Regions from separate parts of the Thioclava litoralis genome, predicted to be linked through region 2. Evidence: riboswitches for the same ligand, from Rfam matches in the RefSeq annotation. Region 2 holds a riboswitch; the other holds the start of a gene.
The links. Region 2 has a riboswitch for thiamine pyrophosphate ahead of thiB (thiamine ABC transporter substrate binding subunit). Riboswitches for the same ligand answer to the same signal wherever they lie in the genome.
Positions count from the first base shown of each region.

Region 1 (3,410 bases), on a different replicon from region 2:
CGATCTTTTCCATCTCGCCCACAAGCCATTCGCGCAGCGGGCGATAGCCTTCGGAGACCGAATATTGCAACGCCGCATGGCCGTTATTATCGGCCATCGTGGCGGCAAAAGCGTCGGAATAGGCTTGCGACGGGAACAGATCGGGGTCGGGAATACCGCCCGCGAAAGAGATGATATCGGGCTGGTCGAGAAGTTTCAGCAGCTCACGGATCTCCGAGGCTTTCATCCGGCCCGCGCGGCGTGCGAGCACTTTCGTCCAGTCCATTTTTCGTCTCCTGCGTCTCGTCTGGCGGATCACGCCCTTGCGTGGCCGCGTGAAATAGAATGCCCAAAGGGCCTGAACGCAGCGTTAGCGCCTAACGGAAGCCTTCGCAAGGCGGGCAGCCGTGATCTGGCGCACAGAAAACCTGCGCCTCAGTCATAAAAACGAGAGCAATATTTCGAATGCGGCACTGTGGGCGCACAAAAATTTCTGCGCCCACAGTTTTAGGCGTTAGCCTTCGGTCGGTTCGGGGATGTAAAGCGCCCCGCCCTCGCGGAATTTCTCGGCCATCTTGCCCATGCCCTCCTGCCGCTGGGCCTCGGCGCGGATGTCATGGCTGATCTTCATGGAGCAGAATTTCGGCCCGCACATCGAACAGAAATGCGCCACCTTATGCGCCTGCGCGGGCATGGTCTCGTCATGCATCTCGCGCGCGGTATCGGGGTCGAGCCCGATGTTGAACTGATCTTCCCAGCGGAATTCAAACCGCGCACGGCTGATCGCGTCATCGCGGCGCTGCGCCCCCGGATGGCCCTTGGCAAGATCGGCGGCATGGGCGGCCAGCTTATAGGTGATCACCCCCGTCTTCACATCGTCGCGGTCGGGCAGGCCAAGGTGTTCCTTGGGCGTCACATAGCACAGCATCGCCGTGCCGAACCAACCGATCATCGCAGCACCAATGGCCGAGGTGATATGGTCATAGCCCGGCGCGATATCGGTGGTCAGCGGTCCAAGCGTGTAGAAGGGCGCCTCGTGGCAGTGCTTGAGCTGCTCGTCCATATTGGCCTTGATCTTGTGCATGGCCACATGGCCCGGCCCTTCGATCATCACCTGACAATCCTTGGCCCATGCGATCTTGGTCAGCTCGCCCAAGGTGCGCAGCTCGGCAAATTGCGCCTCGTCATTGGCATCGGCAATCGAGCCCGGACGCAGGCCGTCCCCCAGCGAGAAGCTGACATCATAGCGGCGGCAGATGTCGCAGATCTCGTCGAAATGCTCGTAAAGGAAGCTTTCGCGGTGATGATGCAGGCACCATTTCGCCATGATCGACCCACCGCGCGACACAATCCCCGTGACGCGTTTGGCGGTCATCGGGATCATATGCAGACGCACGCCCGCATGGATGGTGAAGTAATCGACCCCCTGCTCTGCCTGTTCGATCAGCGTGTCGCGGAAGATCTCCCATGTCAGATCCTCGGCCACGCCGCCGACCTTTTCCAGCGCCTGATACAGCGGCACCGTGCCGATCGGCACTGGCGCGTTGCGGATGATCCAGTCGCGGATATTGTGGATATTGCGCCCCGTCGAGAGGTCCATCACCGTGTCCCCGCCCCAGCGGATCGCCCAGACCATTTTCTCGACTTCCTCTTCCATCGAGGAGGTCACTGCCGAATTGCCGATATTGGCGTTGATCTTCACCTTGAAGTTGCGCCCGATGATCATCGGCTCAAGCTCGCGGTGGTTGATATTGGCGGGGATGATCGCGCGGCCTTCCGCGATTTCCTGACGCACGAATTCCGGCGTCACCAGATCGGGGAGGTTCGCGCCCATCGGGTCACCATCGCGGGTATAGGCGGCCATACGGCCCTCATTCTCGCGGATGGCGACGAATTCCATCTCGGGGGTGATCACCCCTGCCCGCGCATAGGCGAGCTGCGTCACGGCGCGGTCACCAATCGCGCGCAGCGGCGGACGCTGCACGGGGAACGGCGCCACGAGGCGGTCGCCCTTGGCAAAGCCGTTATCGGCATCGGTGATGGCGCGGCCCTCATATTCCTCGATCTCGCCGCGCGCCTGCAGCCAGCCGCCACGGGTCTCGGGCAGGCCCTTGGTAATGTCGATCTCGGCCAGCGGGTCGGTATAGGGGCCCGAGCTGTCATAGACGCACAGCGCCTCCTCGTTCGAGATCTCGATCTCGCGCATGGGCACGCGCAGCGCGTGGATCTGGCCTTCCTTATGCACCTTGCGCGAGCCGATCAGCGCGCCGGTGGTAATCGTCGGGACGATATCTTTCATGTCGGTCTCCTCTTTCGAAAAGACCCAACCAAAAACTGCGAGGGAATAGGCCACTGCGGGCCGCAAGGGCCAAAGCGGCCCGAAAGGACCGCCCATAGGATATGGAATGCGGAATTGCCCTTCGGTCTTCCTACGCCAGCATCAACTGGGTCAGGTTCAAAGGGTCGCGTCACCGGAATTGCTTCCAATCAGCCTCTCAGTCCCTTAGGCGGGACTCCCCTGACAGGGCCGGAGATTTGCCGAAATAAGATGCGCCGTCAATGGCTATTCACAGATTGGCGCTGTGCAAGGCTGGCCAAAACCGCTCAGGCAGCGCCCGCCGCCGCAACGAAGTCTTTGATAAGAGACGCCTCTTTCACTCCGGGCGCGGACTCGACACCCGAAGACACATCCAGCTGATTGGCCCCTGTGCGCGCAATCGCCAAGGCGACATTCTCGGGGGTCAGCCCGCCCGCCAGCATCCACGGCTTGGACCATTTGCGTCCCGCAATCAGCGTCCAGTCGAACGACAGCCCGTTACCGCCGGGCAAAGCGGCCCCTTTCGGGGCTTTGGCATCCACAAGGATCTGGTCGGCCACGGCCTCATAGGCGGGGATCGCCTCTAGGTCCGAAGGCTCGGCCACGCCCAGGGCCTTCATCACCGGCAGACCATAGCGGGCACGTATCTCGGCCACACGCTCGGGCGTTTCCTTGCCGTGAAGCTGGAGCATATCAAGGGGAACTTGCGCCGTGATGGCATCAAGCTCGGCATCCGTTGCATTGACCACCAGCGCGACCTTGGCCACGCCCAGCGGCACCATCAACGCCAGCTCGCGCGCCTGAGCAATCGTCACATTGCGCGGCGACTTCGGGAAGAAGACAAAACCAGCATAGGCCGCACCACTCCGGGATACGGCCTCGACATGGGCGGGCTTGCTAAGACCGCAGATTTTGACGCGGGGGGCCATAGAGGATCAGCGGGCCGAGGGCGCGCGCTCCAGAACCGCCAGAACATCATCCTGCGGGCCTTCATGGCGCTGCTTGAGATGCCCCAGCTCACGCTCCAGCGCCTTGGCCTTACGGGCCTCTTGTGCGCCGCGCGAGCGGATGCGGTATTCCCGCGCCCATTCCCACACGAAGCCGATCAAGAGCC
Region 1 covers NZ_CP135445.1:248,437-251,846, reverse strand. Annotated here, with positions in the region: gene RPE78_RS16980 (PLP-dependent aminotransferase family protein) at 1-265, opposite strand, end outside; gene thiC (phosphomethylpyrimidine synthase ThiC) at 494-2,278, opposite strand; TPP riboswitch at 2,389-2,509, opposite strand; gene RPE78_RS16970 (phosphoribosylanthranilate isomerase) at 2,584-3,225, opposite strand; gene RPE78_RS16965 (LapA family protein) at 3,232-3,410, opposite strand, start outside.
Region 1: it holds a riboswitch for thiamine pyrophosphate, as region 2 does, so the genes downstream of both, thiC (phosphomethylpyrimidine synthase ThiC) here and thiB (thiamine ABC transporter substrate binding subunit) in region 2, are expected to answer to the same signal.

Region 2 (3,410 bases):
CGCCATCGCCATCGCCATTCTCATCGCCAAGATTGTCGGGCCGGGCCAAGGCTTCACAATGGAGGGCATCGACACCTCGGGCATTAGTGCCAAAACGGCCCCTTCGGTCTGGGATGTCTTCGCCTCGATCGTGCCGACCAATCCGGTTCAGGCCTTTGCCAGCGGCGAGATGTTGCAGATCATCTTCTATACCATCGTGCTGGGCGTGGCAGTGCTGATGCTGGGCGAGAAATCGGACAAATTCGTCGAGGGCTGTGAATATATGAACGAGGTGATGATGAAGATCGTCTCCATCGTCATGGCCTTCGCGCCTTTGGGCGTGTTCTGCCTGATCACCAAGACCTTCGCAGAACAGGGGATCGACCTGTTCCTGCCGGTGCTGGCCTATGTGCTGACCCTGACCGGCGCGCTTCTGCTGCACCTGTTTGTCACGCTGATGGTGATCTTGAAGCTGTTCTCGGGGCTGAGCCCGATCACCTTCATTCGCAAGATCCGTCCGGCACAGATCTTCGCCTTCTCGACCGCCTCCTCGAATGCCACCATTCCGGTGACCCTGCGCTGCGTGACCGAGCGTATGGGCGCACGCAATTCGGTGGCGTCGTTCTGCATTCCTTTCGGGGCCACGATCAACATGGACGGCACCGCGATCATGCAGGGTGTGGCCACGGTCTTTCTGGCCAATGTCTACGGCATCGATCTGGGGCTGACCGGCTACCTGACCGTGATCGCTATGGCGGTTCTGGCCTCGATCGGCACCGCAGGCGTACCCGGCGTGGGGCTTGTCATGCTGACGATGGTGCTGGGACAGGTCGGCCTGCCGATCGAGGGCATCGCGCTGATCTTGGGCGTTGACCGGCTGATGGATATGATCCGCACCGCCGTCAATATCACAGGGGATGCCGTGGTGACCGCCATTGTGGCCAAAACCGAAGGCCAGCTTGACATCGCCACCTACGAGAACCCTCTTGCAGGCACCGCGGATGACGATCTGGGCATCGACCCCGCCGCCGAAGAGAAACTGGCCCATCTGGCCCGCCCGCATTAAGCGGCGCGCTCCGGTTTGAGCGGCCAGTACGACACGGCAGGGGGCGCTTGCCCGAATGCGGCCCCTGCACTAGAACAGCCCTATCACCTCGGGGTGCCGGTTTGGTCCGGCTGAGATGCCAAAGGCGAACCCGTCGAACCTGAACCGGCTAGCACCGGCGGAGGGAAGGTCACGGGACTGTCGCGCCCTCCTTCCCCTGCGGATTGGAGGAGCATAGATGAAACGACCCCTTACGGCCCTTCGCCTTGTGGCGGGCACAGCCCTTCTGGCAGCCACGACCGGCGGCGCTCAGGCCGAAGACCTGCCCGTTCTCACGGTCTATGCGCCCGATTATTTCACCTCGGAATGGGGTCCCGGCCCGCAGATCGAAAAAGGGTTCGAGGCCAGATGCGGCTGCGACCTGCAATTCGTGGCCGGTGACGTGCTTTCGCGCCTCATGCTCGAAGGCGACAAGACCAAAGCGGATATCGTGATCGGCCTCAATACCGACCAGACCGCCCGTGCCCGCAAGACCGGCCTCTTCGCGCCCTCGCATGAAGACAATTCGCGCCTGACCCTGCCGATCAAATGGACCGATGACACCTTCATCCCGTTCAACTGGGGCGAAACCGCCTTTGTCTATGACAAGACCAAGCTGAAAAACCCGCCGAAAAGCTTCGAGGAACTGCTGGATGCCCCCGATGATCTGAAGATCGCCATCCAGGACCCGCGCTCGTCCGTTTCGGGGCTGGCGCTGCTGCTCTGGGTCAAGGCCGTCTATGGCGACCGCGCGCCCGAAGCATGGGCCAAACTCAAACCCAAAGTGCTGACCGTGACCCCCGGCTGGTCGGAAAGCTACGGCCTCTTCACGGATGGCGAGGTGGATATGGTGCTGTCCTATACCACATCGCCGGCCTATCACATCATCGCCGAGCATGATGACACCAAAGCCGCCGCGATCTTCCCGGAAGGCCATTATTTCATGGCCGAGCTGGTGGGGCAGCTGAAAACCTCCAAACATCCCGAACTGGCACAGGATTTCATGGATTACGTGCTGTCGGATGATTTCCAGGGGATGATCGCCACCGCCAACTGGTCCTATCCGGCCATCATCAAAGAAGGCTTCCTGCCGCCCGAATTCGCCAGCCTGCCGCGCCCGAACAAGACCATCTTCTATAGCGAAGACGAGGCCGAGGCCCTGCGCCAGCCCGCACTGGACGAATGGCTCGCCGCGTTCCGCTGATTGCGGCTTGCGTCGCTCTGGTCCCCGCGCTTCTGGTGCTGGGGCCGATCCTGATGACCGCCCTGCACGGGGGCGGTCTTACGGGGTTGCGCGGGTCGGACCTGCAGGCGCTGTGGTTCACACTCTGGCAGGCGGCGGCGTCGGCGCTGATCTCCTGTGTGCTGGCGGTGCCTCTGGCGCGGGCGCTTGCGCGGCGGCGGTTTATCGGGCGCAGCGTGCTGATCACCGCACTTGGTGCGCCCTTCATCCTGCCGGTCATCGCCGCCATTCTGGGACTGCTGGCGGTCTTCGGCCGTAGCGGGCTGCTCAATCAGGCGCTCGGCGCGCTCGGTTTGCCGACAATGACCATCTATGGCGCGCATGGGGTCATTCTGGCCCATGTGTTCTTCAACCTGCCGCTGGCCACCCGCATGGTGCTGCAAGGCTGGCAGGCCATCCCCGCCGAACGCCTGCGCCTTGCCATGATGCTGGATTTCGACGGCCCCGCCCGACGCCGCCACATCGAAACCCCGATGCTGCGCGCCACCCTGCCCGGCGCCTTCATCGCCATCTTCCTCGTCTGTCTGGGCAGCTTCGCCGTTGCGCTGACCTTGGGCGGAGGCCCCTCGGCCACCACGGTCGAGCTGGCCATCTACCAAGCGTTCCGCTTCGATTACGATACAGGCCGCGCCGCAAGCCTCGCGCTGGTGCAGGTCGCGCTCTGCGTGCTGGCCGTGGGGATCGGGGCCAAGATCTCGGCCCCCACGGGCTTCGGCGCAGGGCTGGACCGCCCCACCCTCTATGGCCCGTCAAGCCTCTGGCAACGGTCGGGCGATGCAGCCATCATCGTCCTTGCCGCACTGTTTCTTCTGCTGCCCATCGGTTTGATCCTCTGGCGTGGCCTGCCCGCCTTTCCGGCCCTGCCCCTTATGGTCTGGAAAGCCGCGGCCACCTCGCTGACCATCGCACTTGGCTCCACCGTGCTGGCGCTGGCATTGGCCCTCCCTCTGGCACTGGCGGCCCCGCGCCATCGCTGGGCGGAAGGCTCCGCCATGCTGCCACTGGCCGCCTCGGGGCTGGTGCTGGGCACAGGACTTTTCCTGCTGATCCAGCCCTTTGCCGCACCGACAAGCCTCCTCGTGCCGGTCACACTGGTGGTCAACG
Region 2 covers NZ_CP135443.1:871,514-874,923, forward strand. Annotated here, with positions in the region: gene RPE78_RS04245 (dicarboxylate/amino acid:cation symporter) at 1-1,045, shown strand, start outside; TPP riboswitch at 1,125-1,228, shown strand; gene thiB (thiamine ABC transporter substrate binding subunit) at 1,263-2,267, shown strand; gene RPE78_RS04255 (thiamine/thiamine pyrophosphate ABC transporter permease ThiP) at 2,246-3,410, shown strand, end outside.